DNA from 3 places in the Streptomyces sp. NPDC059169 genome. Region 2 is predicted to be linked to each of the others. Evidence: riboswitches for the same ligand, from Rfam matches in the RefSeq annotation. Region 2 holds a riboswitch; each other region holds the start of a gene.
What was found. Region 2 has a riboswitch for cobalamin ahead of ACFXOM_RS07880 (energy-coupling factor ABC transporter permease). Riboswitches for the same ligand answer to the same signal wherever they lie in the genome.

Region 1 (9,430 bases), on a different contig from region 2:
CCGTCGCTGGCCCGGTCGTACCGGCACCCGGTCCAGGTAGGTCGTGTAGCCGACCAGGTCGTCGGCGGAGGCCAGCGCGCCGCGCGTTTCGGGGGTGAGCCACAGCGGACCGGCGGGCCCCGTACCCACCACGACCACCTCGCCCCGCTCACGCACCGGGGGTGCCGTGTCGATACGGCTCGGCAGCACCGCGACCGAGAAGTACGGAACGGACGCGGGATCCACCCCGGCGAGTGGCTCCACGCGCTCGCCCGGCATCGTCGCGCGCTCCACGTACTGCGCGTCGTCCAGCCGTCCGGCGCGCTCCAGAGCGCTTCGCACAGCGGGGAAGGTCCGCCCCAACTTCATCACGACCGCCGAGTCGGTCGCCGCCAGACGGGCCGTCAGCTCCTCCTCGGGCAGCGTGCCCGGGATGATCGTCAGGGTCTCCTCGGCTTCCACCAGCGGTTTGCCGATGCGGGCGGCGGCGGCGCTCACCGAGGTGACCCCCGGCACCACCTCGGTGGGGTAGCGGTGCGCCAGCCGCTTGTGCATGTGCTGGTACGAGCCGTAGAAGAACGGGTCGCCCTCCGCGAGCACGGCGACGGTCCGTCCGGCGTCGAGGTGCGCCGCCAGCCGCTCGGCCGCCTCCTCGTAGAAGTCGTTGAGGGCGCCCCGGTAGCCGCCGGGGTGATCGGTGGTCTCGACGGTGATGGGGTACATCAGCCGTTCCTCGACCTGGTCCGGTCGGAGGTGCTCGGCCACGATGGAACGCGCGATGGACCGGCCGTGCCGGGCGCAGTGGTACGCGACCACGTCGGCCTCGGCGATGACCTGGACGGCCCGCAGGGTCATCAGGGACGGGTCGCCGGGGCCGAGCCCCACGCCGTACAGCCGTCCGGGGGTCTTCGTGGTCATTCCGCCTCACTCGCCATCGCGTTGATCGCTGCCGCGGCCATGGCACTGCCGCCGCGCCGTCCGCGCACCACCAGGTGCTCCAGGCCCGACGCGTGGGCGGCGAGCGCCTCCTTGGACTCGGCGGCGCCGATGAAGCCGACCGGTACGCCGATGACGGCCGCCGGGCGGGGCGCCCCTCCCTCGATCATCTCCAGGAGCCGGAACAGCGCCGTGGGCGCGTTGCCGACGGCGACGACCGCACCGTCGAGCCGGTCACGCCACAGCTCCAGCGCCGCGGCGCTCCGCGTGGTGCCGAGGTCGACGGCCAGCGCGGGCACGGACGGGTCGGAGAGGGTGCATATCACCTCGTTGTCGGCGGGCAGCCGCTTGCGGGTGACACCGCTCGCCACCATCTGGGCGTCGCAGAGGATCGGTGCGCCGGCGCGCAGGGCCGTGCGGGCGCGGGCCACCACGTCGGGGGAGTAGGCAAGGTCGCGGACGAGGTCGACCATGCCGCAGGCGTGGATCATCCGTACCGCGACCCGGCTGACGTCGGCGGGCAGCGGGGCGAGGTCGGCTTCCGCCCGGATCGTGGCAAAGGACCGGCGGTAGATCTCCGCACCGTCCTTCTCGTAGTCGAACACGGTCTTCTCGCTCATTTCGTCGGTGTGGTCGTCGATGTGGATCTGCGGGCCGCCGCGACCGCGTCGGCTAGCCGAGCGGTGGTCGCGACGGCTACGGAGGCGCCGCCTGCGGTCACCCGGTACGTGCCGTCCGGCAGGGCGAGGGCGTCGACGTGCTCCCCGTGCGGATGGCCGCAGCGGCGCTCGCAGCCGGAGAAGTACACGGGCAGGAGGGCCTGCGGAGGGGAGTCGGAGGGCTGCGGACCCGTGGGGTCGGGACCCGTCGGCGGGGCGTCCTCGCCGGGGCGGTCCCGACCGGTCGCCGCATCGGCGCGTACGTCCGCGAATGCCTTGCCGCACCCGGGCCGACCGGTGCAGGCGCCTACGCCGTACCAGGGGGACCCGGTGCCGGTGATCAGGCCGGCCTCGTCCAGGGCGCGGAGCCGTGCGCGGGCTTCGTCCGGGTCCGTGAAGCCGGGCACGACGACCCCGCGCCAGGGAGTGAGGCGGACCTCGTCCGACGGCGCGGGCAGCAGCGCGCGGGCCTGGGCGGCGGTGAGTCGGCCGAGGGGGGCGGCGACGGACACGGCCCACCGGCCGGGACCTTCGACGAGCCCGGGGCGGGGGCCGGCGCCCTGCGGGCCGGGACCGGCTCCGGGCCCAGAGCCGTGCTCCGTGCCGGCGCCGGCTGCCCGAGGGCCGTCCGTGGCCGCCCCGGTGGGGTCCGTCCGCTCCCCTGCGTCCGCGCGCACCCGCGTCGCCGCGATGCCCGCCGCCTCCAGTTGCGCACCCACGGCCGGTGCCTGCCCGGCCGGTAGTTCCCGCACCCGCCAGGCTCCCGTGCCGGAGTCTTCCGCCGCCGTGAGGAAGGCCTCGGCAGCCGCGAGGGCGGCCCGCGGTGCGTCCCCCGCCGCGATGCGGAAGGCCTGTGCTCCGACGTGCACGACGGCCGAACCGCCGTCCGCTGCGAGCAAGGTCACATCCGCCCCGAGCCCCGCCACGTCGCCCCGCCCGTCGTCCAGGGCGAACAGGAAACGACCGGAGAGCCGGGCCGCCCGCCCGCTCGCGCACAGCAGCGCGTCCAGCTGTCGTGCCCACAACTGCACGGTGCCGCAGCCGAGTCCGTCGAGTCCGGCGAGCGGTGAGGACACGACGTTCCGGACCCGTTCATGGGTGTCGGAGGGCAGCAGTCCGGCGTCCCGCAGGAAGTCCGCCAGCTGTGCACCGCACTCCTCGCCCAGTCCGCGCAGCTCGACGTTCCCGCGCGACGTGACACTCAGCATGCCGTCGCCCAGCTCCTCGGCGGCCCGCGCCAGGGTGGTGAGCTGATGTGACGTCAGAAGCCCTCCGGGTAGCCGGAGTCGGGCCAGGTGCCCGTCGTCGGCCGGATGTAGCCGCAGTGCGCCCGGGCATGCATCGGACCGTTCCCGTATGCGAGGTTCGCCCCGGTTCGGGGGTGTTGCGGGTGTGGGCGGCATGGCGGCGAGCATACCCACGTCCTTCCAGGTGACCGCCCTGCCGGTGAGGGCAGCCTCTACTATGCAGACGGCACGGGGTCCCAGGACCCTAGGGAGGAAGCCCGGTGAGAATCCGGCGCGGTCCCGCCACTGTGAGCCGGCCCCCCGGGGCCCGGCGAGCCAGGAACTCCCGCCGTCCTACGACCACCCGGGGCGCGGACACCCCGAGGAAGGCCTGCGCACGCCATGATCCTGCTGCTGTCGACCTCCGACACCGACCTGCTCAGCGCCCGTGCGGCCGCGGGCCCGGTCGAGTACCGCCTCGCCAACCCCTCCCGGCTCCCGGCTGCGGGTACCCCCCAGGCCGAAGGCCCTGGCGGACTGCGCGATCTGCTGGAGGGCACCGAGCTCGTCGTCGTACGGCTGCTCGGTGGTCTGCGCGCCTGGCCGGAAGGTCTCGACGTGCTGCTCGCCGCCGACCAGACCCGCCCGGTCGTGGTCCTGACCGGCGAACAGGCCCCCGACGCCCAGCTGATGGAGGCGTCAACGGTGCCCATCGGCATCGCGGCCGAGGCCCACGCCTACCTGGCGCACGGCGGCCCGGACAACCTGGAGCAGTTGGCGCGCTTCCTGTCGGACACCGTCCTGCTCACCGGCCACGGCTTCGAGCCCCCGGCCGCAGCCCCGAGCTGGGGTCCGCTCGACCGCACCCCGCGCGTCACCGACGGCCCCACCATCGCGGTGCTGTACTACCGGGCCCACCACATGAGCGGCAACACCGCGTTCGTCGGAGCCCTCTGCGACGCCGTCGAGGACGCGGGCGGCCGGGCCCTCCCGCTCTACGTCGCCTCACTGCGCACCCCCGAGCCGGAGCTGCTCGACCGGCTGCGCGGCGCGGACGCCGTCGTCACCACCGTCCTCGCCGCCGGTGGCACCCGGCCGGCCGAGGCGCAGGCGGCCGAGATGGACCTCTCGCCGCAGAGCGCCCCCGCTGAAGGCGGCGGGGAGCCACGGGCGGGCGGGGACGACGAGTCCTGGGACGCCGGAGAGCTCGCCGCGCTCGACGTACCGGTGCTCCAGGCCCTGTGCCTGACCGGTTCGCGCAGCGCCTGGGAGGAGAACGACGAGGGCCTCTCGCCGCTGGACGCCGCGAGCCAGGTCGCGGTCCCCGAGTTCGACGGCCGCCTGATCACCGTTCCGTTCTCCTTCAAGGAGATCGACGAGGACGGCCTGCCCGCGTACGTCGCCGATCCCGAGCGCGCCGCCCGCGTCGCCGGCATCGCAGTGCGCCACGCCCGGCTGCGCCACATCGCCAACGCGGACAAGCGCATCGCGCTCGTCCTCTCCGCGTACCCGACCAAGCACTCCCGCATCGGCAACGCGGTCGGCCTCGACACGCCCGCCTCCGCCGTCGCCCTGCTGCGCCGACTCGTCGACGAGGGATACGACTTCGGCGCGGAGGAGATCCCCGGCCTCGCGTCCGGTGACGGCGACGAGCTGATCCGTGCGCTCATCGACGCCGGCGGCCACGACCAGGACTGGCTCACCGAGGAGCAGCTGGCCCGCAACCCCGTCCGCATCCCGGCCGCCGACTACGAGCGCTGGTACGCGACGCTGCCCGCCGAGCTGCGCGCGGGCGTCGAGGAGCACTGGGGCCCGGCGCCCGGCGAGATGTTCCTGGACCGCTCCCGCAACCCCGAGGGCGACATCGTGCTGGCCGCCCTGCGCCGCGGGAACCTGCTGATCATCATCCAGCCGCCGCGCGGCTTCGGCGAGAACCCGATCGCGATCTACCACGACCCTGATCTGCCGCCCTCGCACCACTACCTCGCCGCCTACCGCTGGATCGCGGCCCGGCAGGACGACGGGGGCTTCGGAGCAGACGCGATGATCCACCTCGGCAAGCACGGCAACCTGGAGTGGCTGCCGGGCAAGAACGCCGGACTGTCCGCGGCCTGCGCCCCCGACGCCGCGCTCGGCGACCTGCCGCTGGTCTACCCGTTCCTGGTCAACGACCCGGGCGAGGGCACCCAGGCCAAGCGCCGGGTGCACGCCACCCTCGTCGACCACCTCATCCCGCCGATGGCGCGCGCCGACTCCTACGGTGACATCGCACGCCTGGAACAGCTGCTCGACGAGTACGCGCAGATCTCCTCCATGGACCCGGCGAAGCTGCCCGCCATCCGCGCCCAGATCTGGACGCTGATCCAGGCGGCCAAGCTCGACCACGACCTGGGGATGGAGGACCGTCCGGACGACGACGGCTTCGACGACTTCCTGCTGCACGTCGACGGCTGGCTGTGCGAGGTGAAGGACGCGCAGATCCGTGACGGCCTGCACGTCCTCGGTGGCGCGCCCACCGGTCCGGAGCGGGTCAACCTCGTCCTGTCGATCCTGCGCGCCCGGCAGATCTGGGGCGGGACGACCGCGCTGCCCGGACTGCGCGAAGCCCTCGGCCTCGACGAGTCGGCCGCGACCCGCACGGGCGCCGACGAGGCGGAGGCCACCGCCCGCGCCCTCGTCGAGGCGATGGAGGAGGCGGACTGGAACCCGGCCGCAGTTCCGGCGGTGGCCGGGGGGCACGGCCGCAAGGTCGCCGACATCCTCGACTTCGCGGCCCGCCAGGTCGTTCCCCGCCTCGCCGCCACGACCGATGAACTCGACCACGCCGTCCATGCGTTGAACGGCGGCTTCGTGCCCGCGGGTCCATCCGGTTCGCCGTTGCGCGGGCTGGTCAACGTCCTTCCGACCGGGCGCAACTTCTACTCCGTCGACCCCAAGGCCGTACCGTCGCGCCTCGCCTGGGAGACCGGCCAGGCCCTCGCAGAGTCGCTGCTCACGCGCTACTTCGACGACAACGGCGAGTGGCCGACGTCCGTCGGCCTCTCCCTGTGGGGCACCAGCGCGATGCGCACCGCGGGCGACGACGTCGCCGAAGCGCTGGCCCTGCTCGGCATCCGCCCCGTCTGGGACGACGCCTCGCGCCGGGTCACCGGACTGGAACCGGTCCCGGCCGAGGAGCTGGGCCGCCCCCGTGTCGACGTCACGCTGCGCATCTCCGGCTTCTTCCGCGACGCGTTCCCGCACACGATCGGGCTACTCGACGACGCGGTGCGCCTCGCGGCCTCGCTCGACGAGCCGGCGGACGTCAACCACGTGCGCGCGCACACCCAGGCCGACCTCGCGGTCCACGGTGACGAGCGACGTGCCACCACCCGGATCTTCGGCTCCCGCCCCGGCACGTACGGCGCGGGCCTCCTCCAGCTCATCGACTCCCGCGACTGGCGCACCGACGCCGACCTCGCGGAGGTCTACACGGTGTGGGGCGGCTACGCCTACGGTCGGGGCCTCGAAGGCCGTGCCGCCCGGGAGGAGATGGAGACGGCGTACAAGCGGATCGCGGTCGCGGCGAAGAACACCGACACCCGAGAGCACGACATCGCCGACTCCGACGACTACTTCCAGTACCACGGGGGAATGGTCGCCACCGTGCGTGCGCTGCGCGGCACGGCCCCCGAGGCGTACATCGGCGACTCGACCCGTCCCGAGACGGTCCGCACCCGCACGCTCGTCGAGGAGACCTCCCGGGTCTTCCGCGCCCGCGTGGTCAACCCCAAGTGGATCGAGGCGATGCGCCGCCACGGCTACAAGGGCGCGTTCGAGCTCGCCGCGACCGTGGACTACCTCTTCGGGTACGACGCCACGACGGGCGTGATCGCCGACTGGATGTACGACAAGCTGACCCAGGCGTACGTCCTCGACCCGGAGAACCGCACGTTCCTCCGGCAGGCCAACCCGTGGGCCCTGCACGGCATCGCGGAGCGGCTGTTGGAGGCGGAGTCGCGCGGTATGTGGGAGAAGCCCGACCCGGCGGTCCTCGCCGAGCTGCGCGAGGTCTTCCTGGAGACGGAGGGCGACCTGGAGGGCGGCGACGCCTGATGCCGGGCGCATGACGTAAGACTTCCGTCACCACGCGGAGCGGTCCGCCGGCGGTCCCGGGCCGCTTCAATGGGGATCATGAAGACAGCAGTCTTGAGGAAGCCGGGGGTCGTCGTCGGCCTCGCCGTGGTCGCCGTGCTGGTCGCGGCAGGTCTGTACTGGTTCCAGCCGTGGAAGCTGTGGGCGGACCAGACCGTGCGCGAGGAGCTTCCGGTGACGGCGACGCCGCCGTCGCCCGGTGCCACGGCCGGGACCGGTACGCCGAAGACCCTCGCCACCGGCACGTTCATCAGCCACGAGCACCACACGTCCGGAACCGTGAAGATCGTCGAGCTGCCCGACGGCAGCAGGACCCTGCGGCTGGAGGACCTGGACACCAGCAACGGACCGGCCCTGCGCGTCTGGCTCACCGACCAGCCGGTGAAGGCGGGCAAGGACGGCTGGCACGTCTTCGACGACGGCGCGTACGTCAGCCTCGGCGAGCTCAAGGGCAACAAGGGCGACCAGAACTATCCGCTGCCCGCCGGCCTGGACCTCGACCGCTACCGGAGCATCTCCATCTGGTGCGACCGCTTCGACGTCTCCTTCGGGGCCGCGGAGCTCTCCGGGAAAGCCGGCTAGCAGCCGCGTAGCCTGGGAGGACGATGAAGACCTTCTCCACGTCACGGGGTGACCTCGGGCTCACCCGCTTCCCCGAGGACTCCCGTGACCAGCTCCGTGCCTGGGACGCTTCCGACGAGTACCTGCTGCGCCACCTGGAGGACCGGGAGCCGTCCGGCACCCTCGTCCTCCTCGGGGACCGCTGGGGCGCCCTCGCCACCGCACTGGCCGCACACCGTCCCGTGCAGATCAGCGACTCGTACCTGGCCCAGTCGGCGACCCGGGCGAACCTCGCGCGAAACCGCACGGCAGCCGAGGCGGCCGGGGTCGCACTGCTGACGACGCAGGACGCACCGCCGGACCGCATCGACGTCCTGCTCGTCCGGATCCCCAAGAGCCTCGCTCTCCTGGAGGACCAGCTGCAGCGGCTCGCTCCGGGCCTTCACGCGGACACCCTCGTCGTCGGTACGGGCATGGTGACCGAGATCCACACGTCGACGCTGAAGCTCTTCGAGCGGATCGTCGGCCCGACCAGGACCTCCCTGGCGGTGAAGAAGGCGCGGCTGATCTTCTGCACCCCGGACCCGGCGCGGACCGGGGCCCCGGTGACCGAGCCGTGGCCGCGTACCTACACCCTGCCCACCGGCATCGGGGCCATGTCGGGCCGACCCGTGGTGAACCACGCGGGAATCTTCTGCGCGGAGCGCCTCGACATCGGCACCCGCTTCTTCCTGCAGCACCTGCCGCGCCCCCGGGGTCGGGCCCGCGTCGTGGACCTGGGCTGTGGGAACGGCGTGGTCGGCACGGCCGTGGCGGTCGCGCACCCCCAGGCCGAAGTCGTCTTCACGGACGAGTCGTTCCAGGCCGTCGCGTCGGCGGAGGCGACGTTCCGAGCGAACGTCGGGCGGGACGTCGAGGCGGCGTTCCTCGCGGGCGACGCACTCTCCGGGGTGGAACGGGAGTCGGCGGACCTGGTGTTGAACAACCCGCCGTTCCACACCCACCGCGCGCTGACCGACCGCACGGCGTGGCGCATGTTCACCGGCGCGCGCGCCGCGTTGCGCCCCGGCGGTGAGCTGTGGGTGGTCGGTAACCGCCACCTCGGCTACCACGTGCGTCTCCGTCGTCTCTTCGGCACCTGCGAGACCGTGGCGAGCAACCCGAAGTTCGTCGTCCTGAGGGCGGTCAAGCCGGCGTGAGCCGGCGGGTCCGGGGGAGTTGCCGGGCCGTGTGAACCCTCTGCCGTGCGCCCGGCGTGCTGTCGTACGCCGGCCGTTGTCCTGCGCCGGCCGTTGTCCTGCGCGTGCCGTAACGGTCGGCGCAGCTCGTGGGGCTCCGCCGGGGCCCGCGCCGCGGAGGAACCGTCGGTACCCCACTCGAACGGTCGAGCGCGCCGGGCGCCCGCCGGAGCGTTCGCCGCTTTCGCACCAAGACCTCTGCCCATACGGGATATTGGGGGCATGACGGAGTTCAAGGGCCGTTGGGAACGGCACACGCTGATTCCCGCGAGCCGCAGGGATCCGGCGGATCGGCCGGCAGAGCCCATCTACGCGTCACTCGCGGCCCAGTGGTCGCGGCAGGGCAGAGCGGTCCCCGGTGTTCCCGACCGGGAGTGGACGGCTCTTGTCACGCGCTCCTGCTGGCCTCGCTGGTGATGCTCATCCGCCTTTCCCGACGCACCTGATACGCATATTCACAGTTGGTCATACAGGATTCCTGATATCCCGCACAGGGCCATTTGGGTGACGCCCCGGAACCAAACCCCTCGTTCCGAGTTGAACCGACGCGCGGACAAGCCGGCGGGTTCGGCGGGAAGACAGGTGGTGGTGATCGAAAGAGCTGTGGTGGTGAGGGAGCCGCAAGCCCCGCGCGTCGGCGATGACGTCGACGGGGGCAAGGGTTGAGCTCGGTCGCAGCACGGGTGGTCGCACTCCT
Region 2 (9,430 bases):
GAATCTGCGGATCACGCTCTTGGGCGAGACCTCGCTCGCCCGATCGGCTCCTGACATGGCTGCACTCTCTCGTCGGTGCTCGGTGCCTCGACGCTGAACCGGCACGATGCACAGGAAACGGACGTTCCCCGGCGCACACGATAGGGACGCGGCCCGAGAGCGACCACGACCGTCCGGCGATGTCCACGGCCTGTACCCGGATGGCCGGGTCGGCGGTACGGGGCGTACGAGGCTGCACGCCGTGCTGTGCCGGGGCGCAGGGAGCGTCGGCACGGCACCCCGTCAGGCGTCCGCATCCTCGCGGTGCATCGGCGGCGCGTCGGGAGTGCCGGCCGCGCCGCCGAAGAGCACCGCCCGCGCCACCTTCGGTGCGAACAGCGCGTTCACGGGCGCGGTGAGGGTCAGGACGGACCGGAAGGCCGCACCCACCAAGGCGTCGGACGGGTAACGCTGCTGAACGCGTCTCATGTACCAGGCGACGGGACGGTCGACCGCCCGTCGGCCGAGTGCGTTGCCCACCGCGCCCGGCATCTTCCGGTCCGCGCCGGCAGAGATGTCCCAGGCCTGCCGCGATGCTTCGAACAACGCCTGCTGGACGCGGTGCGTCGTCGGGGTGCGGCGTGCGTCGGCCAGCGCGTCGCGCAGGGCCACCGCGCCCATCGCGGCCACGGCCATGCCCTGACCGTAGATCGGGTTGAACGTGCAGAGCGCGTCGCCGGTGGCCAGGAACCCGGCCGGACGACGGCCGGGACGGTCGTACCGGCGCCGCAGGTTCGAGGTGCGGCGGAAGCCGAAAGGGGCGGTCTCCGGCTCCGCATCGAGGAGCCACTCGTGGATGAACGGGTGCGGAAGCCTCGAGGCGAACGCGGTGAACCCGGCGGCGTCCGTCGGCGGTTCGTCACCCCGCAGGCCGGACAGAACCACCATGTGGCGGCCGTCCTCCAGCGGAAGCACCCCGCCGCCGTACACCTGGGCGGGGTCGGGGACGACGTAGCAGCCGAGCGCATCGCTGCCCAGGTGGGGGCTCTTGTTGCGGTAGATGCGGGAGGCGTACGCGAGGCCGGTGTCGATCGTCTCCTCCTCCGGGGGCTCGGCACCGACCGCCGCCAGCCACTGCGGGGCCCGCGATGCCCGCCCGGAGGCGTCCACGACCAGGTCCGCCCGCAGCGGGTACGGCTCGGTGTCGGTGCTGCCGCCCCGTTCGCGCAGCATCACGCCGCGGACCCGACGGGCATCGCCCAGCAGGCCCACGGCCTCCGTGGAGTCGATGGTGGTGATCACCGGATTGGCCACCACCCGCTCGCGGACCAGGTGCTCGATCTGACCGCGAGATCCCGTATAGATGTACGTGGTGGCCTGCGTCCTGCGGAACCAGCGGCCGTTCTGCCACTGCACCATGTCGGCGGGCATACCCACACGGGGCGCGCCCGCCGCCCTCAATTCGGCCATGAAGCCGGGCAGCAGTGCATCCAGGGCGAGTTGTCCGCCCTCCAGCAGCACGTGGGCGTGCCGCCCCTGCGGTACACCGGGACGCGAGTCAGGGCCGTCCGGGCAACGGTCCCGCTCAACGACCGTCACCTTGTCCGCATGGCCGGCGAGCACCTGTGCCGCCAGCAGCCCGGCGAGGCTGCCCCCCACGACGACGGCGTGGCGCCCGCGCGCCCCCTGCTGCCATCCGCCCGTCTCCCGCGCTTCGTTCACCGTGTCCGCCCCTCGTCGTCGGCGACTTGATCCGGGCCGACCAGTATTCCGGCTGGGCGCCGGAAGATCACGAACGCCCAGCCGCGGACACCGGCTGTGGTATAGGCGATGCAGCCGCCGGCTCCCGCCGGGTCACCGGCCCAGTTCCGCCAGCGCATGGGTCAGCCAGCCGATCCAGAACCGTTCCAGGTCGATGCCACCGCGCAGCACGACATGGCGCAGACGGTCTTCGGGGGCGTCCCGCTCCGGTGGGAAGTGCCGCTCCTCGATGTCGAGGTACTCCGCCAACTGGCTCTCGTGGAGCGTGAGGTGGCGCCGCAGCTCGGCTTCGAGCCCGTCGGCCCCCACCACGGCGGCCGCCCGCAACCGCAGCAGCAGGGCGTCCCGGATCGGTTTGGGGTCCTCGGTCCTGCCCACCCATTCCGCCAGTTCCGCACGGCCCGCGGGCAGTACCTCGTACTCCTTGCGCCCGCCGCGGGTGGGCTGGGCGGAGGGCAGGGCACGGATGTGCCCCGCCTCCTCCAACTTCCCCAGCTCCCGGTAGATCTGTTGGTGCGTGGCCGACCAGAAGTAGCCGATCGACCGGTCGAAGCGGCGGGTCAGCTCCAGACCGGAGGACGGCTTCTCCAGGAGTGCGGTGAGGATGGCGTGCGGGAGTGACATGAGCGCATCCTAAGGACGGTCCCTAGACCGTCGCCGCCAGCCGGGTTCCCTGGTCGATGGCGCGCTTGGCGTCGAGTTCCGCGGCGACGTCCGCACCGCCGATGAGGTGCGCGGTCACCCCCGCGGCGGTCAGCTCCTCGTACAGGTCTCGGCGTGGTTCCTGCCCCGCGCAGAGGACGACGGTGTCCACGGCGAGCGTCGAGGACACGCCGTCGACGGTGATGTGGAGGCCCTCGTCGTCGATCCGGTCGTAGGTGACCCCAGCGACCATCGCGACACCGCGGTGCTTGAGTTCCGTCCGGTGGATCCAGCCCGTCGTCTTGCCGAGGCCCGCGCCGACCTTCGTCGTCTTGCGCTGCAACAGGTGGACCGTGCGCGGGGGCTTCGGGCGTTCGGGGGCCCGCAGCCCGCCGGGAGCCGTGTAGTCCGTGTCCACGCCCCACTCCCGGAAGTAGGTCTCCGGATCCAGGCTCGCCCCTTGGCCCCCGTCGGTGAGGTACTCCGCGACGTCGAACCCGATGCCCCCCGCACCGATGACGGCCACCCGGTCACCGACCTCGGCGCCGCCACGCAGCACGTCGAGGTAGCTGACGACGCTGGCGTGGTCGACGCCCTCGATCGCCGGGGTACGGGGTGTGACGCCCGTGGCCACGACGACCTCGTCGAAGCCGGTGAGCAGCTCCGGCGTCACCCGCGTCGCGAGCCGGACGTCGACTCCGCGCAGCGCCAACTGGGTGCGGAAGTAGCGGAGGGTCTCCTCGAACTCCTCCTTGCCGGGCACCTTCTTGGCGATGTTGAGCTGTCCGCCGATCTCGTCGGCGGCGTCGAAGAGGGACACGTGGTGTCCGCGCTCGGCCGCCGACACCGCGAAGGCGAGCCCGGCGGGGCCGGCGCCGACGACCGCGAGCCGCTTGGCCAGCCGGGTGGGGGAGAGGACCAGCTCCGTCTCGTGGCAGGCGCGCGGGTTCACCAGACAGGACGTGATCTTCCCGCTGAACGTGTGGTCCAGGCATGCCTGATTGCAGCCGATGCAGGTGTTGATCGTCTCGGCGCGGCCCTGACGGGCCTTGTCCACGAACTCCGGGTCGGCGAGGAACGGCCGCGCCATGGACACCATGTCGGCCCGCCCCTCGGCGAGCAGCCGCTCGGCCACCTCGGGCGTGTTGATGCGGTTGCTGGTGACCAGCGGCACCGACACGGCGCCCATCAGCCGCCGCGTCACCCACGTGTACGCGCCGCGCGGCACCGAGGTCGCGATGGTCGGGATGCGGGCCTCGTGCCAGCCGATGCCCGTGTTGATGATCGTCGCGCCCGCGGCTTCGACCGCCTTGGCCAACTGGACGACCTCTTCCAGGGAGGAGCCGCCGGGGACCAGGTCCAGCATGGACAGGCGGTAGATCAGGACGAAGTCCTCCCCGACCCGCTCCCGGGTGCGGCGGATGATCTCCAACGGGAAGCGGACGCGGTTCTCGTAGCAGCCGCCCCAGCGGTCGGTGCGCTGGTTCGTCGCACTCGCGATGAACTCGTTGATCAGATAGCCCTCGGAACCCATGATCTCGACGCCGTCGTACCCGGCGGACTTCGCCAGCTCCGCCGCCCGTGCGTAGTCCTCGATCGTCTGCTCGACCTCGTCGTCGGTGAGGGCGTTGGGGACGAAGGGGCTGATGGGGGCTTGGATCGCGCTGGGCGCGACCAGCTGCGGGTGGTAGGCGTACCGGCCGAAGTGCAGGATCTGCATGGCGATGCGCCCGCCCGCCGCGTGCACCGCGTCGGTGACGATCCGGTGCTGCGCGGCCTCCGCCTCGGTGGTGAGCTTGGCGCCGCCCTCGTACGGGCGTCCCTGGTCGTTCGGCGCGATGCCGCCGGTCACGATCAGTCCGACGCCGCCGCGCGCGCGGGCGGCGTAGAAGGCGGCCATGCGTTCGAAGCCGTTCTCGGCCTCCTCCAGGCCGATGTGCATCGAGCCCATCAGCACCCGGTTGGGCAGCGTGGTGAACCCGAGGTCGAGCGGGCTCAGCAGGTGCGGGTACGGGGTCGGGGTCATCGGGGCGCCTCCTCGCGCAGCGTTGCGTCGACCCCCTTTTTGTAGACGCCCCAGCCCCATTATGCAACTAGTTGCACAATGGGGCTGGGGTGATGTGCGCTACGCCGGTGCTGCCCAGCGGTCCAACTCCTCAGGGGTCCGCGGACCATCCGCGTCCGCCCCGAGCAGCCCATACCTGCGCAGCACCCCGGTAGCTGCCATCGCCCACGGCCGGCGCAAGCGGGCCGCCTCCAGCAGCTCCCGGTCGGCGAGGAGCGCGGCGACCGGGCCCGTCCGCAGGCCGGCGGGGGACAGGACGGCCGCGTCGTCCGCCCACCGCAGGGCGAGGTCCACGTCGTGGGTGGCCATCACCACGGTCGTTCCGGTCGCCCGCAGGCCGTCCAACGCCTCGAGCAGTCGCTCCTGGCCGTGGGGGTCGAGACCCGCCGTCGGCTCGTCCAGCACGAGCACCCGGGGCCGCATCGCCACCGCGCCGGCGATCGCGGCCCGCTTGCGCTGGCCGTACGAGAGCAGATGGGTCGGCCGGTCCCGGAGCGCGTCGATGTCCAGCGCGTCGAGGGCCCCGTCGACCCGGGCGCGTACCTCGGCTTCCGGAAGGCCGAGGTTCATCGGCCCGAACGACACGTCCTGGCCGACCGACGCGGCGAACAACTGGTCGTCCGGATCCTGCACGACCAGCTGCACGGTCGTCCGCAGCCGGGTCAGCCCCGCCCGGTCGTACGTGACGGGCTCGCCGTCCAGCAGCAGGCGTCCCCGGCTGCAGCGCAGCCCCCCGCTCAGCAGCCGCATCAGGGTCGTCTTGCCGCTGCCGTTCCGTCCGAGCAGGGCCAGCGACCGGCCCTCGGCGACGGTGAAGTCGACCCCGCTGAGCACGGGCGGACCGTCCGGGTAGGCGAAGCCGGCACCGGCCAGCTCCACCACGGCCGGCGGGCGGGTGGTCGTGCTCATGGAAGGAACCTTTCCAGGACGAGGGTGAGGATGACGATCCCCGTGAGCAGCCCGGCGGCGGCCGCGAGGAAGCGGGGCGACACCGCCGCGGGGGGCACCAGGACCCGCAGCGTCCCGTCGTAGCCGCGCCCGGCGAGGCCCGACTGCAGCCGTTGGGCCCGGTCGAAGGCGCGCACGAATGCGGTCGCCGCGAGGCCCGCGAGGGATCGCCAGGCCGCCGTGTGACTGGTGTGGCCCAGCCGCGCCGCCTGTGCCTGGCGGACGCGGTGCACGGCGTCCAGCAGCAGGAAGCTGATCCGGTACATGACGACCGCCACGTCCACCACGGGCGCCGGAACCCCCGCGCGCACCAGCCGGGGCAGCACGTCGGACACGGGAGTGGTGAACGCGAACAGCAGCACCCCGAGGGAAGCGGCAGACGTGCGCAGCAGCAGTCGGAGTGCGTGCAACGGCCCGTCGGGCGCGAGCGCCACCCACCCGTCCGGCCCGCCGACTGCGAACAGCAACGGCACCGCCCCCGTCACGCAGAACCCCAGGGGGATGCGCCAGGCCCGCCAGAGCTGCCGGGGCGCGACCCCTGCAGGACCCAGCAGGACCACGAGCGTGCCGGCGGCGACCAGCACGGCACCGGGCCACGGTGGCAGTGCGACGGCGCACAAGGTCAGCCCGAGCGCGAGTACGGCCTTCTCACCCGGATGGCGGCGGCGCCAGCGACTGCTGTGCGCCGCCGCGTCGATCGGCAGCATCGGCGATCAGGTCGCGGTGCTGCCGGCGCCGGAGCCCGCGTGGGCGTCCTTCGCCGCGGCCGCAGCGGCACGGACCTCACCCTGGCGACGCCCCCTGCGCAGACCGAAGTAGTACGCCAGCACCCCGGCGCCGAGGGCAGCCTGAAGGGCGAACAGCGCGGACTCGATCTCTCCGGACGGCGGTTCGTACAACGGTGAGAACCAGGGCTCGTAATGCGGTGCCATCTCCGTGATCGCCGTTTCCGCCTGGGCGTCGGCGCCGGTGAACGGCTCTTCCTTGTCGTCTCCGAGGCCGAGTACGAGCGGGAGCACGGCCAGCGCGGCCACAGCGATCAGCAACAGCGTATTGATCTTCGCGTGACGTGTCATCGGGCCACGGCCTCCTTCTCCTCGTCCCGGCTCTGGAGCAGCACGCCCAGTCGGGTCAGTTCACTCTTGCTGGACTGCACCAGCAACCGCGTCACCAGCACGGTGAGCAGTCCCTCGCTGACCGCCAGCGGGATCTGGGTGAGCGCGAAGATGCCGCCGAACTTGCCCAGGGCACCGAGGAATCCGCTGCTCGGGTCGGGGAACGCGAGCGCCAGTTGCACGCTGGTGACGCAGTAGGTGGAAAGGTCCGCCATGAACGCACCGAAGAACACCGCCACCATCAACGGCAGTTCGAAACGCCGAAGGAGCCGGTAGGCCCCGTAGCCCACCCAGGGGCCGACGATCGCCATCGAGAAGACGTTCGCGCCGAGCGTGGTGAGGCCGCCGTGGGCCAGCAACAGCGCCTGGAACAGGAGGGTGACGGTGCCCAGCACCGCCATGATCGGGGGCCTGAAGAGGATCGCGCCCAGGCCCGTGCCGGTGGGGTGCGAGCAACTCCCGGTCACCGACGGGATCTTGAGTGCGGACAGGACGAACGTGAAGGCGCCGGACGCCCCGAGCAGCAGCGTGGACTCGGGATGCGCCCTCACCTCCCTGCTGAGCGCTCGTGCTCCGTGGACGACGAAGGGGGCGGATGCGACGCCCCAGGCGGCCGCGTGCAGCGGGGGCAGATACCCCTCGGCTATGTGCATGGTCGGGAGACCTCTCCAACACCTCGTGGATGGACGACACGCCCTGGCCGGTCTCCTGGCTGACGGGTCCTGCCGCCCGAGCCCCGCCTTCCCGGACGCCGCGGTCTCCCGCGGGGTGTCCAGTGGCTTCCTCGCGGAGGGGGCCGGACTTCCCGATCACAGTGGCGAGGGCCGCACCGGTTCCGCACCGGTTTCCCGTCACCAAGGCGGTGCGACACTAGTGTGTTGACCACCTACATCACAAACCGCGCACGGTTGTGCGGGTATCACACCTTGCGGTAGCCGTACGCCTCTTGTGCAGCTGCCTCCACCGCGTCCAGATCCCCGCCCGCTGACGCGGTGACCACCGCGGCAACCGCACCCTCCACGAACGGGGCGTCCACGAGACGGGTCGCCTCGGGCAGCTCGTCGCCCTCGGCGAGCAGGGCCTTCACCGTCAGGACGGCACTGCCGAGATCGGCCAGGACGGCCACGCCCGCGCCCCGGTCGACCTGCCGCGCCGCGGCGGCGACGAGCTCCGAGCTGGTGCCCAGCCCCCCGTCCGGGGTACCGCCGGCGGGCGCGACCGGCACCGACGGGGCCCCGCCCGCGAGCCCTCGGGCGAGGTCGGCGACGGCCGAGGCGAGCTGGGCGCTGTGTGACACGAGGACGATGCCGACCTGGCTCATCGCGCCGCCTCCTCCAGCGCCGCGATCAGCAACGCGGACGACGTCGCCCCCGGGTCCTGGTGCCCGATGCTCCGCTCGCCGAGATAGCTCGCCCTGCCCTTGCGGGCCAGCATGGGTACGGTCGCGAGCGCGCCCTGCTCGGCCGCCTGCTCGGCCGCCGCGAACGACTCGCCGAGGGCTTCGGACGCCGGTTGAAGTGCGTCGAGCATCGTCTTGTCGCCGGCCTGTGCGCCGCCGAGCTGTGCCACCGCGGCCACGCCCGCACGCAGGGCGTCGGCGAGCTGCTCGCGCGACACCTCGGCCGCGTCGCCCAAAGCCTTGCCGGTCCGCCGCAACAGCGTCCCGTACAGCGGTCCTGACGCCCCGCCGACCGTCGAGATCAACTGCCTTCCGGACAGTGCCAGTACGGCTCCGGGAGTGTCGGGGGCCTCCCTGTCCAGGGCGTCTACGACGGCGGCGAAGCCGCGCCTCATGTTGGTGCCGTGGTCCGCGTCCCCGATCGCGGAGTCGAGTTCCGTCAGCCTGACGGCCTCACGGTCCACGGCGGCGGCCCCGGCGGTCATCCACCGGCGAAAGAAACCGGCGTCCAGCACGAGTTCTCCTTCGTCGTGTCCCACGGATCAGCGTCCCCAACGCAGCCCGGGGGTCGCCACTGGAGCGTCCCACAGCCGCAGCAGTTCCTCGTCCGCCTCGCACAGCGTGACCGAGCAGCCCGCCATGTCCAGGGAGGTCACGTAGTTGCCGACGAGGGTGCGGGCCACGGGAACACCGCGCTCGGCCAACACCCGGTGCACCTCCGCGTTGAAGCCGTACAGCTCGAGGAGGGGTGTCGCGCCCATACCGTTGACGAGCAGCAGCACGGGATTCGACGGCTGCAGGTCCTCCAGGACCGCTTCCACCGAGAAGTCCGCGATCTCCCGCGCGGTCATCATCGGACGCCGCTCCCGGCCGGGCTCCCCGTGGATGCCGATGCCCAACTCCAGTTCGCCCGACGGGAGGTCGAAGGTGGGGCTGCCCTTGGCCGGTGTCGTGGGCGCGCTGAGCGCCACGCCGAAGCTGCGCGACCGCTCGTTGACCGTGCGCGCGACGGACTCGACCCGCTCCAGGGGTGCGCCCTCGTCGGCGGCTGCCCCGGCGATCTTCTCGACGAACAGCGTCGCCCCCGTACCCCGCCGGCCCGCGGTGTAGAGGCTGTCCACCACCGCTACGTCGTCGTTCACCAGCACCTTGGCGATCTGGACGCCCTCGTCCTCGGCGAGCTCCTGCGCCATGTCGAAGTTGAGCACGTCACCGGTGTAGTTCTTGACGATGAACAGCACCCCGGCACCGCTGTCCACGGCCGCCGCGGCCCGGGTCATCTGGTCCGGGACCGGCGAGGTGAAGATCTCCCCGGGGCACGCCGCGGAGAGCATCCCGGGGCCGACGAACCCGCCGTGCAGCGGCTCGTGCCCCGATCCGCCCCCGGAGACCAGCGCCACCTTGCCCGCCACGGGTGCGTCGGCCCGGACCACGACGCGGTTCTCGACGTCCACTCTCAGCTCGGGGTGCGCGGCGGCCATCCCCCGCAGGGCATCCGCGACGACGGTCTCCGGGACGTTG
Region 3 (9,430 bases), on a different contig from region 2:
CGCAGGCCGCGGGCGGCCCTCGGTCTCGGTCTCCTCTTCGGTCTGGGCTTCCTCCTCCCGCTGCTCGTCTGGACCGGCGAAGAGGTCGGGGCCGTGCCGTGGCTCGCCCTTGCCACGGCGGAGGCCCTGTTCGTCGCCGTCACCTGCGTGGGCGTCGCCGTCGTGAGCCGACTGCCGCTGTGGCCGCTGTGGGCCGCCGCCGTATGGGTGCTCGGGGAGGCCGCCCGGGCGCGGGTGCCGTTCGGCGGATTCCCCTGGGGCAAGATCGCTTTCGGTCAGGCGGACGGCGTCTTCCTGCCGCTCGCCGCGGTCGGCGGCACGCCCGTCCTCGGTTTCGCGGTCGTCCTCTGCGGCTTCGGTCTGTACGAGACCCTCCGGGTGGTCCGCGACCGCCGCAGGACCGGACGGCTGCCGTCAGGTCCCCTCGCGGCTGCGGTGCTCGCCGTCCTCCTCCCCGTCACCGCAGCCCTCGCGGCGCTACCGCTGGTCGACGACCGCGCCGAGGACGGCACGGCCACCGTCGCAGCCATCCAGGGCAACGTGCCCCGCCTCGGCTTCGACTTCAACGCGCAGCGCCGCGCGGTCCTCGACAACCACGCGCGCCGCACCGAGCAACTGGCCGAGGACGTCGCCGCCGGCAAGGTCGCGAGGCCGGACTTCGTGCTGTGGCCGGAGAACTCCTCCGATCTCGACCCGTACCGCAACCCTGACGCGCGCCAGGTGATCGACCGGGCCGTGCGGAAGATCGGGGTTCCGACCGTGATCGGGGCGGTCCTCACCCCCGAGACGGGGCCCCTGCGCAACACGCTGATCCAGTGGGACCCGAAGCGCGGCCCGGTCGCCACGTACGACAAGAGGCACGTCCAGCCGTTCGGCGAGTACATCCCGATGCGTCCCTTCGTGCGACTCTTCAGCGCGGACGTCGACCGGGTCAGCCGCGACTTCGGCCCCGGGCACGCGGTGGGCGTCTTCGACCTGGCGGGCACCAAGGTGGGACTCGCCACCTGCTACGAGGCCGCTTTCGACTGGGCAGTGCGGGACACCGTCACCCACGGCGCCCAGCTCATCTCGGTCCCGAGCAACAACGCCACGTTCGGCCGCAGCGAGATGACCTACCAGCAGCTCGCGATGTCCCGTGTGCGGGCCGTCGAACACAGCCGGGCGGTCGTCGTCCCCGTCACCAGCGGAGTGAGCGCGATCATCCAGCCGGACGGCAAGATCGTCCAGGAGACGCGGATGTTCACCCCGGACGCGCTGGTCGCCGAAGTGCCGCTGCGCTCCTCGCTCACCCCCGCCACCCGGATGGGCACCCTGCCCGAGGGCGTCCTGGCGGCGCTCGCCGTGGGCGCACTCGGGTGGGTCGGCTACACGCGTGGCCGCGAGAGGTTCCGCCGCGACGGTTAGGGTCGGAGGATGGGAACCCCCGAGTTCATCCGTGAGATTCGCGTCAGCGCAGGCCACCAGCTGCTCTTCCTGCCGGGCGTCAGCGCGGTCGTGTTCGACGACGAGGGACGTGTCCTGCTGGGCAGGCGGGCCGACACCGGTACGTGGTCGATCATCGGCGGGATCCCGGAGCCGGGGGAGCAGCCGGCCGTGGCGGCGGTGCGCGAGGTGTTCGAGGAGACCGCCGTGCGCTGCGTCGCCGAGCGGATCGTGCTCGTCCAGACCCTGGCGAAGCCGGTGACCTACCCGAACGGGGACCGGTGCCAGTTCATGGACGTGTGCCTGCGCTGCCGCGCGGTGGGTGGGGAGGCGCGGGTCAACGACGAGGAGTCGCTGGCCGTCGGCTGGTTCCCGGTGGATGCGCTCCCCGAGCTCCGGGACTTCGCACTGTTCCGGATCAAGCAGGCGCTGGCTGATGGGCCGACGTGGTTCGACCCCACTCTGCCCGGGTGACCTGTGCGGGCGCCCGTGTGCGTCGGTGACGGGGCGGGCCCCGACGGTTCCTCCGTCCACGGTCTGCGGGTCTCCTCGCGCACGTCGGCCCGAGTGGCCGACGACATCTCCCCGTGCGCGGCAACAGCGGCTCGGCCCGACGCATTGCGCGCAACCTGCCCTGATCCGGGGCGAGATTGAGCGGTCCTCGGGGCAGCCGGGATACTTCGAGGGGACCGGTTGAAGTGACCGCAGCCGTGGAAACCATCTGGAGGCGTACATGACCCGAGCCATCGTCACAGGAGTGGACGGATCCCCCGAGAGCCTGGCCGCTGCCGACTGGGCAGCCCGCGAAGCCGCGCTCCGTGGGCTGCCCCTCCGCATCGTGCACGCCTGGCTCTGGCAGCCCCTGGACGTGCCGATCGTCCAGGACAGGCAAGCGCAGGAGGAGTCGGCCCTCGCTGTGGTGCGGGAGGCAGAGAAGCACGTGGTCAGCCGGTACCCGGACGTTCCGGTCAGCACCGGGATCGTGGCGGACACCGCGGTCCAGGCCCTGCTCTCCGAAGCCGAGCGGGCTCGCATGCTGGTGCTCGGATCGCGCGGCTACGGGGCGGTCGCCGGATTCCTGCTCGGCTCCTACGGACAGCAGGTCATCGCTGCGTCCCCCCGTCCCGTCGTCTCCGTCCGGGCGGCTTCGGGCACGGAAGGGGGCGAAGTCGTCGTGGGCCAGCAGGGCGATGCCGAGGACAGTGACCACGTACTCGAGTTCGCCTTCGAAGAAGCAGCCGCTCGGGGCGCGACGCTGCGAGCCGTGCGGGCGTGGAGCCTGCCGCCGATCTTCGCCTACAGCCCGGGTTCGATGCGCCTCGCCGACGAGGCCGGCGGCCTGGAACCGTTCGAGAAGAAGGCGCTGGAGGAGGCGCTGAAGCCATGGCGCGAGAAGTACCCCACCGTCTCGGTGGTCCCCCACGTGGAGCTCGGAAGCGCGGGGCAGGTGCTGCTGTCGCTCTCGACCCGAGCACAACTGATCGTCCTCGGTCGCCGGGTGCGCCGTTCCCCGATCGGCAGCCGCATCGGATCGGCGGCCCACGCGGTTCTGCACCACGCCCCCTGCCCGGTGGCCGTCGTCCCGCATCCCTGAAGGGCGCAGGTCGCTGATGTGGCTGGGCGGCGGGCGGGGCGCAGGCCGTCCTCACCCGTGCCGTCGCCCGGCCGGGCGGTTCCGGTCGCGCCCGTCAAGCCGTGCCGTCAACGACCCGCGGTCGCGACACACGGTCGCCGGATCGGCGAACGCGGTGAAGAAGGGACGACCAGAGGGTCGTCCCACCGGGACGTCGTCGCGCCGGCTCGAGCGGTCGGAGTCCACGAGCCGGACCACGGAGCGTGCCGTTCCGCGGTGTCCTTCCGGGCCGATGGTCCCCGCACCTCCCTCCTACGGGGGAGGACGGAGATGGGTCAGGCCGGCGATGCCGAAGCGGAGGTGCGGCGGCGAGGATCCACGCCATGAACAAATCCGTCGTCTTCACCACCGCCCCGCTCCTCGTCACCGTCTACGCGGTCTTCCGCGTCCTGGACGGCCTGGACGGCGAGCGCGGTCCGGGGCCGGCCTGGACTGCCGGTCACCTCGCGTTCCTCGTGTCGTTGATCCTTTTCGTGCCGGTGTTGCTGGAACTGCGGCGGCTGGCGGGCGGCGGACGGTTCGCTACGGCCACGGCCGTCGTCGGCCTGTTCGGTGCGGTCTTCTCCCTGGCCCAGATCTCCGTCGACCTCGTCGTCGGGGCGCTCGCTGCGGACCACGAGGCCATGCGCGCACTGTTCGCCGACGTCCGGAGCGTGCCCGGAGTGGAACCCCTCGTCTACACCGTGGGCCCGGTACTGCTCTACCTCGGTCTGCTGGTCATGTTCTGCCGGCTGGCCCTGGCCCGGGCCGTACCGGTGTGGCGGGCGGCGGCGGTGGTGCTCGCCGTGCTGGTCTCGCTCCTGGGGCTGGACGCGTTGCCGGCTGTGGGGCTCCTGCTGTGCGCTGCACTCGCCCCGCACCCCCGTCTCAGCACCTCTCCCGCCGCCGACCACTGCTGAGGACCCGTCAACGACGCCGTGGAACAATTCCCCGTGTCCACAACGCCGTTGCTCCCTTCGCTCCGACGCCTGGCGGGTTCGTCCTGGTCAGAGGTTGGGCTCGCCGTCGTCATCACCGTCGCCCAGACGGCGCCCCTGCTGTTCGTGCACAGCTCCGACGGACGCCCCTGGCACTGGTGGGGTTACGTTGCGGCGGCCGGGGCGTCGCTTCCCCTGGCGGTGCGGCGCCGGGCGCCGACGCCGGTCCTGCTGGTCTGCGCCGCGTTCGCCACCCTCTACGACCTCGCCGACCCGCTCGCGCCGCAGCCGCTCTGGTACGGCGTCCTCATTGCGCTGCACGGGATGGCGTCCGTCTCGCCGCCCCGGGTGCGGATCCCGGTGTTCCTGGTGGTCTGTGCGGGAGGCTTCGCCTCGGTCGGCTCGCCGAACACCGCAACGCGGGGCTTCGTCCTGTACGTCGCGGCATACGCACTCGGTCGGGCTTCCGCCGGCTCCCGCGCCGAGGCGGCGGCACTGACCGAGCGGGCCGCCCGCCTCGCACGCGAACGCCAGGTCGACGAAGAGCGCGCCGCCGAACGCGAACGGATCCGGATCACCCGGGACATGCACGACGTGCTGGCTCATTCGATCAGCCTGATGGTCGTCCAGGCCGAGGCCGGACCGGTGGTGCTGGACACGGACCCCGCCCGCGCCTCGGCCGCGTTCGACGCGATCGCCGGCACCGGCCGTGACGCCCTGGACCAGTTGCGCCGGGTGCTGACCGTCCTCAAGGTCGGCGACGACCCCCGCGTCCCCGAGCCGACGCTCCGTGACCTGCCCGCACTCTCCCGCCAGGTCGCGGGGACGGGGCTGGAGGTGTCCACCACCACGGGGGGCGAGCCGCGAGCGTTGTCCGCCGAATGCGGCGCCGCGGCGTACCGGATCGTCCAGGAGGCACTCACCAACGTCGTCAAGCACGCCGGAGCGAACCGCGTCGAGGTGCGGTTGCTCTGGTGTGACGACGGGCTGGAGGTAACCGTCGTCGACGACGGCCGTGGCGCGGGGAAGAACCTTCCGTCCGGTGGGAACGGCCTGGTCGGCCTCCGCGAGCGGGCCGCAGCCTGCGGCGGCAGCGCGACGGCGGGCCCCAGGCGGGACCGCAGGCCAGGATTCGAAGTGCGTGCACGGCTTCCCCTGTCCGCGCAGGGGGCGGCGGTGGAGGTGTGACGCCAGCCCGTTGGTGGACAGGAGCGGGTGCGCGCCGGATCCGTGATGACCCGCCGGCGCGGCCGATGACGGTCGTCGCGGCACTCGGGCGCGGGGGAGGGGCGGTCGGCCGGCCTCCTTGCGCCGGCCGACCGCCGTGAACGCGGTCGGGTCCTGCGTGCGGTACCCCTGGGACATGGTCCTGCCGTGGCCGTGGCCGTGGCCGTGGGCAGGGCACGGAGCGCAAAACCCCGTCACCGGAGTCGTTTCGGTGCGTCCCGGTGCGCGCAGGGTGGGGAGTCCGGGAGCGGCACCCCACCCTGCGCGTCGTGCTGGCCGGCGCCGTCAGGAAGCCGAGAGCTCCTCACGGACCGTACGGGCGGCCGCGACCACGTTCTCCAGTGCGGCACGGGTCTCGAGCCAGCCGCGCGTCTTCAGCCCGCAATCGGGGTTCACCCACAGCCGCTCCGGTGGGATGGCCTCCAGACCGGTGCGCAGCAGTGCGGCCGCCTCCTCCGCGCTCGGCACCCGTGGGGAGTGGATGTCGTACACCCCGGGGCCCGCCTCACGCGGGTATCCGTGGGCGGCCAGTTCCCTGGCGACCTGCATGTGGGAACGCGCGGCCTCCAGGCTGATGACGTCGGCGTCGAGTTCGTCGATGGCCTGGACGACGTCGCCGAACTCCGCGTAGCACATGTGGGTGTGGATCTGCGTGTCCGGGCGTACCCCGCTGGTCGAGAGCCGGAACGCCTCCGTCGCCCAGTCCAGGTAGGCGGGGCGGTCCGCGGCGCGCAGCGGCAGGGTCTCGCGCAGTGCGGGCTCATCGACCTGGATGACGGACGTGCCCGCCGCCTCCAGGTCGGCGACCTCGTCGCACAGGGCCAGGGCGACCTGTCGGGCGGTCACGGCGGCGGGCTGGTCGTCACGGACGAAGGACCAGGCCAGCATGGTTACCGGGCCGGTCAACATGCCCTTGACCGGGCGCGCCGTGAGGGACTGGGCGAAGGCCGTCCATCGGACCGTCATCGCCTCGGGGCGGGAGACGTCTCCCGCGAGGATCGGCGGGCGGACGTACCGGGTGCCGTAGGACTGCACCCAGCCGTGCTGTGTGGCGAGATAGCCCGCCAGCTGCTCGGCGAAGTACTGGACCATGTCGTTGCGTTCGGGCTCGCCGTGCACCAGGACGTCGATGCCGGTCTTCTCCTGGAAGGAGATCACCTCCTTGATCTCGTTCCTGACGCGCTCCTCGTAGCCGGTGGTGTCGAGCCGCCCGGCCCTCAGATCAGCCCGTGCGGTGCGCAGTTCACTCGTCTGCGGGAACGAGCCGATGGTCGTGGTGGGAAGCAACGGCAGGCCGAGGTGGGCCCGTTGGGCCGCGGACCGCTCGGCGTAGCCCTGGGAACGGCGGGCGTCGGCGTCCGTGATGGCCGCGGTACGGGCGCGCACGGCGGGATCGTGGGTGATGGCCGATGCGGAGCGGGACGCCAGGTCCGCGCGGTTCGCGGCGAGTTCGGCAGCGATGGCGTCCGTGCCCTTGGCCAGTCCCTTGGCGAGGGTGACGGTCTCCACGACCTTCTGCCGGGCGAACGCCAGCCAGCGCAGGATCTGCTGGTCGATGTCCCGTTCGCTCGTTGCGTCGAGCGGTACGTGCAGCAGCGAACACGAGGCGGAGACGTCCACGCGGTCGGCCAGGCCCAGCAGTGTGCCGAGCACCGCAAGGGACTTCGCCAGGTCGTTGACCCAGATGTTGCGCCCGTTGACCACGCCGGCGACGAGTCGCTTGCCGGGCAGCCCGCCGACGGTGGCGAGCCCCTCCAGGTTCGCGGCGGCGGCTTCGGTGAAGTCCAGGGCGAGCCCGTCGACCGGGGCTTTGGCCAGCAGCGGAAGGGCGTCGCCGAGCCGGTCGAAGTAGGAGGCGATCAGCAGCTTCGGCCGGTCGGCAAGGGAACCGAGCCCGTGGTAGGCACGCTCGGCGGCGTGCAGTTCCGCTGGGGTGCGGTCCTGCACGAGGGCCGGCTCGTCCAGCTGTACCCATGCGGCGCCGGCCGCGCGCAGATCGGCGAGGACCTCGGCGTACACGGGCAGCAGCCGGTCGAGCAGGGTGAGCGGGTCGAAGTTCGCGGGCACGCCGGGAGCCGGTTTGGCGAGCAGGAGGTAGGTGACCGGGCCGACGAGGACGGGCCGGGCGGAAAGGCCAAGCGCCAATGCCTCCTCGAGTTCCGCGAGTTGCTTGGTCGGGTCGGCGGCGAAGACGGTGTCGGGACCCAGCTCGGGCACCAGGTAGTGGTAGTTGGTGTCGAACCACTTGGTCATTTCCAGCGGCGCCACGTCCTGGGTGCCGCGTGCCATGGCGAAGTACCCGTCCAGACCGTCGGCGGCGACGGCGGCCCGGTGGCGTTCGGGAACCGCGCCGACCATGACCGTGGTGTCGAGGACGTGGTCGTAGTACGAGAAGTCGCCCGTCGGTACTTCGTGGATGCCGGCGTCTGCCAGGTGCTGCCAGTGGGCCCGGCGCAGGTCGGCGGCGGTGGTGTGGAGGGCATCGGCGGCGACCCGGCCCTTCCAGTAGCCCTCGATCGCCCTCTTCAGCTCCCTGTTGCGCCCCTGGCGGGGGTAGCCGTACACGGTGGCCCGTGCCGGAGTGGCTGCGGACGTGGTGGTCACGGAGATCTCCTTCGCGAGATGAATCCCTGAGATCCCGGGTACGGGACGAGAGCGCGAAGGGTGACGGACCGGACGGTGCGACCTCGCGCGTGAAGCGCGGTCGTCCGCCTGGTACGTACTGCCCCCGGACGTCGTCCGGGGGACCACCGACCGCCCTCGAGGTCACCGGGATGTCCGCGCACGACGGTCCGTGCGCGGGCAGCGGGCAGGTCTTCGGACTCGCGGGCACGTCCTCACGGGGGAGGACACCTAGTGGCCGTCGCTTCCCAGGCCCGGCCGGGCCCAGTGCGTATGACGGCGGTCGTTCCCGCTCACCGCTGCGGGGCAGTCCCGGATTCCCACCGGGTTCCCTCTTGCGACGCATCCCGTCTGGAGGACGGGGCGAACCAGCTGCGCGGACCAGCCTACGGGGCGATGCCACGCTCCGGGGAGCCGTGTCCGCCATGCGGATGGCCCGCGTGGGACGTGCGGGCAGACGAACGCGTCGGTGCGGGAAGCGCGAGGACGGCGCTTCCCGCACCGCGCCGGGTGCCGGCCCCTCAGCCGGCGCCCGACCGGGCCCCCTCGGCCCGGTCGGCCGCGCCCCCTCGGCCCAGCCTCCCGGTCTGCAGGCCCGGCTGCCCGGTTTTCGGGTCGGCCGGCCCCCGCCCGGAGAGGCGGCCGGACCGACCGGTTGCCCGGCCGGGTGGCTAGTGGAACTGCTCCTCCTCGGTGGAGCCGGTGAGCGCCGTGGTCGAGGGAGGCCGGGTTGACGGCGGTGGAGACGAGGTCGAAGTAGCCGGTGCCGACTTCGCGCTGGTGCCTGACCGCGGTGAGAAGCCGTCCGCGCGCAGTACCCCGACAGTCGGCGACCGGCTGCCACTTCTCGCGAGGCGGGGGCACCTGCCCCTTGTGGAACGTCTACGAGGCGTTCGCCGCGCCGGGGACGGATCCACGTCCAGATCGCCGCGATGCCCGACGGGCAGCGCTGCCTGTGGACCGCGCGTGCCGTCACCCGCCACCGCGGCGGCTGGGTGGAACCGGGCAAGACCTAGGCCATCGGGCTGGGGTGCGAGATCCGGCACGCGCACCGGCTCGTGTACGCGGACGGGCTGGACCTCGCGAGCGCCTCGGCCGCCACTCCGATCGGCATGGGCTGCCGCGTGTGCGAACGGCTCGACTGTCCCCAACGCGCCGTCCCGCCCCTCGGCCGCCGTCTGAGGATCGACCGGAACACCGGCACCTTCGTCCCGTATCCCACGCATCCCCCAGGCCGTGCAGGGGCGGGTCGCTCCTGGAAGGGATCTCCGCTGCCGTGCCGACGGCGTCAACGGCCGTCAGGGCGGTGGAGCAAGGCCGTTCAACCGGACGGCCTGGAGGGCGAAGTACAACTCTGCGGACGCCCCGGCGTCCGTGGTGCGTCGCCCGGTCAGTTCGGCGACGCGGTTGAGGCGGTAGCGGACCGTGTTGCGGTGGCAGTGCAGGCGCCGGGCCGCCACCGTCGTCGAACCGCCGCTGACGAACCACGCGTGGAGCGTCTCCAACAGCGTGTCCCGCTCGGCGCTCGGCTCCGATAACAGCGGACCCAGCACGGCGTGGGCGACCTCCTGTGCCACGTCGGGTGAGGCGGCTGAGAGGAGGGAGACCG

Region 1: linked by a shared signal. The riboswitch ahead of cobN (cobaltochelatase subunit CobN) and the one ahead of ACFXOM_RS07880 (energy-coupling factor ABC transporter permease) in region 2 are both predicted to bind cobalamin.
Region 3: linked by a shared signal. The riboswitch ahead of metE (5-methyltetrahydropteroyltriglutamate--homocysteine S-methyltransferase) and the one ahead of ACFXOM_RS07880 (energy-coupling factor ABC transporter permease) in region 2 are both predicted to bind cobalamin.

What each region holds. Positions count from the first base shown of each region.
Region 1 is NZ_JBHZCF010000007.1:260,584-270,013, forward strand. Features, by position in the region: gene ACFXOM_RS15925 (precorrin-2 C(20)-methyltransferase) at 1-897, opposite strand, end outside; gene ACFXOM_RS15930 (precorrin-8X methylmutase) at 894-1,535, opposite strand; gene ACFXOM_RS15935 (cobalamin biosynthesis protein CobG) at 1,532-2,989, opposite strand; cobalamin riboswitch at 3,035-3,165, shown strand; gene cobN (cobaltochelatase subunit CobN) at 3,203-6,895, shown strand; gene ACFXOM_RS15945 (DM13 domain-containing protein) at 6,974-7,516, shown strand; gene ACFXOM_RS15950 (methyltransferase) at 7,540-8,694, shown strand.
Region 2 is NZ_JBHZCF010000003.1:370,040-379,469, reverse strand. Features, by position in the region: gene ACFXOM_RS07915 (ester cyclase) at 1-57, opposite strand, end outside; gene ACFXOM_RS07910 (FAD-dependent oxidoreductase) at 283-1,701, opposite strand; gene ACFXOM_RS07905 (PadR family transcriptional regulator) at 1,834-2,364, opposite strand; gene ACFXOM_RS07900 (FAD-dependent oxidoreductase) at 2,387-4,408, opposite strand; gene ACFXOM_RS07895 (energy-coupling factor ABC transporter ATP-binding protein) at 4,508-5,356, opposite strand; gene cbiQ (cobalt ECF transporter T component CbiQ) at 5,353-6,102, opposite strand; gene ACFXOM_RS07885 (energy-coupling factor ABC transporter substrate-binding protein) at 6,109-6,471, opposite strand; gene ACFXOM_RS07880 (energy-coupling factor ABC transporter permease) at 6,468-7,163, opposite strand; cobalamin riboswitch at 7,191-7,400, opposite strand; gene dhaM (dihydroxyacetone kinase phosphoryl donor subunit DhaM) at 7,430-7,831, opposite strand; gene dhaL (dihydroxyacetone kinase subunit DhaL) at 7,828-8,424, opposite strand; gene dhaK (dihydroxyacetone kinase subunit DhaK) at 8,452-9,430, opposite strand, start outside.
Region 3 is NZ_JBHZCF010000024.1:26,073-35,502, forward strand. Features, by position in the region: gene lnt (apolipoprotein N-acyltransferase) at 1-1,404, shown strand, start outside; gene ACFXOM_RS32330 (NUDIX domain-containing protein) at 1,414-1,896, shown strand; gene ACFXOM_RS32335 (universal stress protein) at 2,156-3,016, shown strand; gene ACFXOM_RS32340 (hypothetical protein) at 3,379-3,954, shown strand; gene ACFXOM_RS32345 (sensor histidine kinase) at 3,988-5,160, shown strand; gene metE (5-methyltetrahydropteroyltriglutamate--homocysteine S-methyltransferase) at 5,485-7,803, opposite strand; cobalamin riboswitch at 7,990-8,209, opposite strand; partial or broken gene ACFXOM_RS32355 (short-chain fatty acyl-CoA regulator family protein) at 8,642-9,053, shown strand; gene ACFXOM_RS32360 (PucR family transcriptional regulator) at 9,120-9,430, opposite strand, start outside.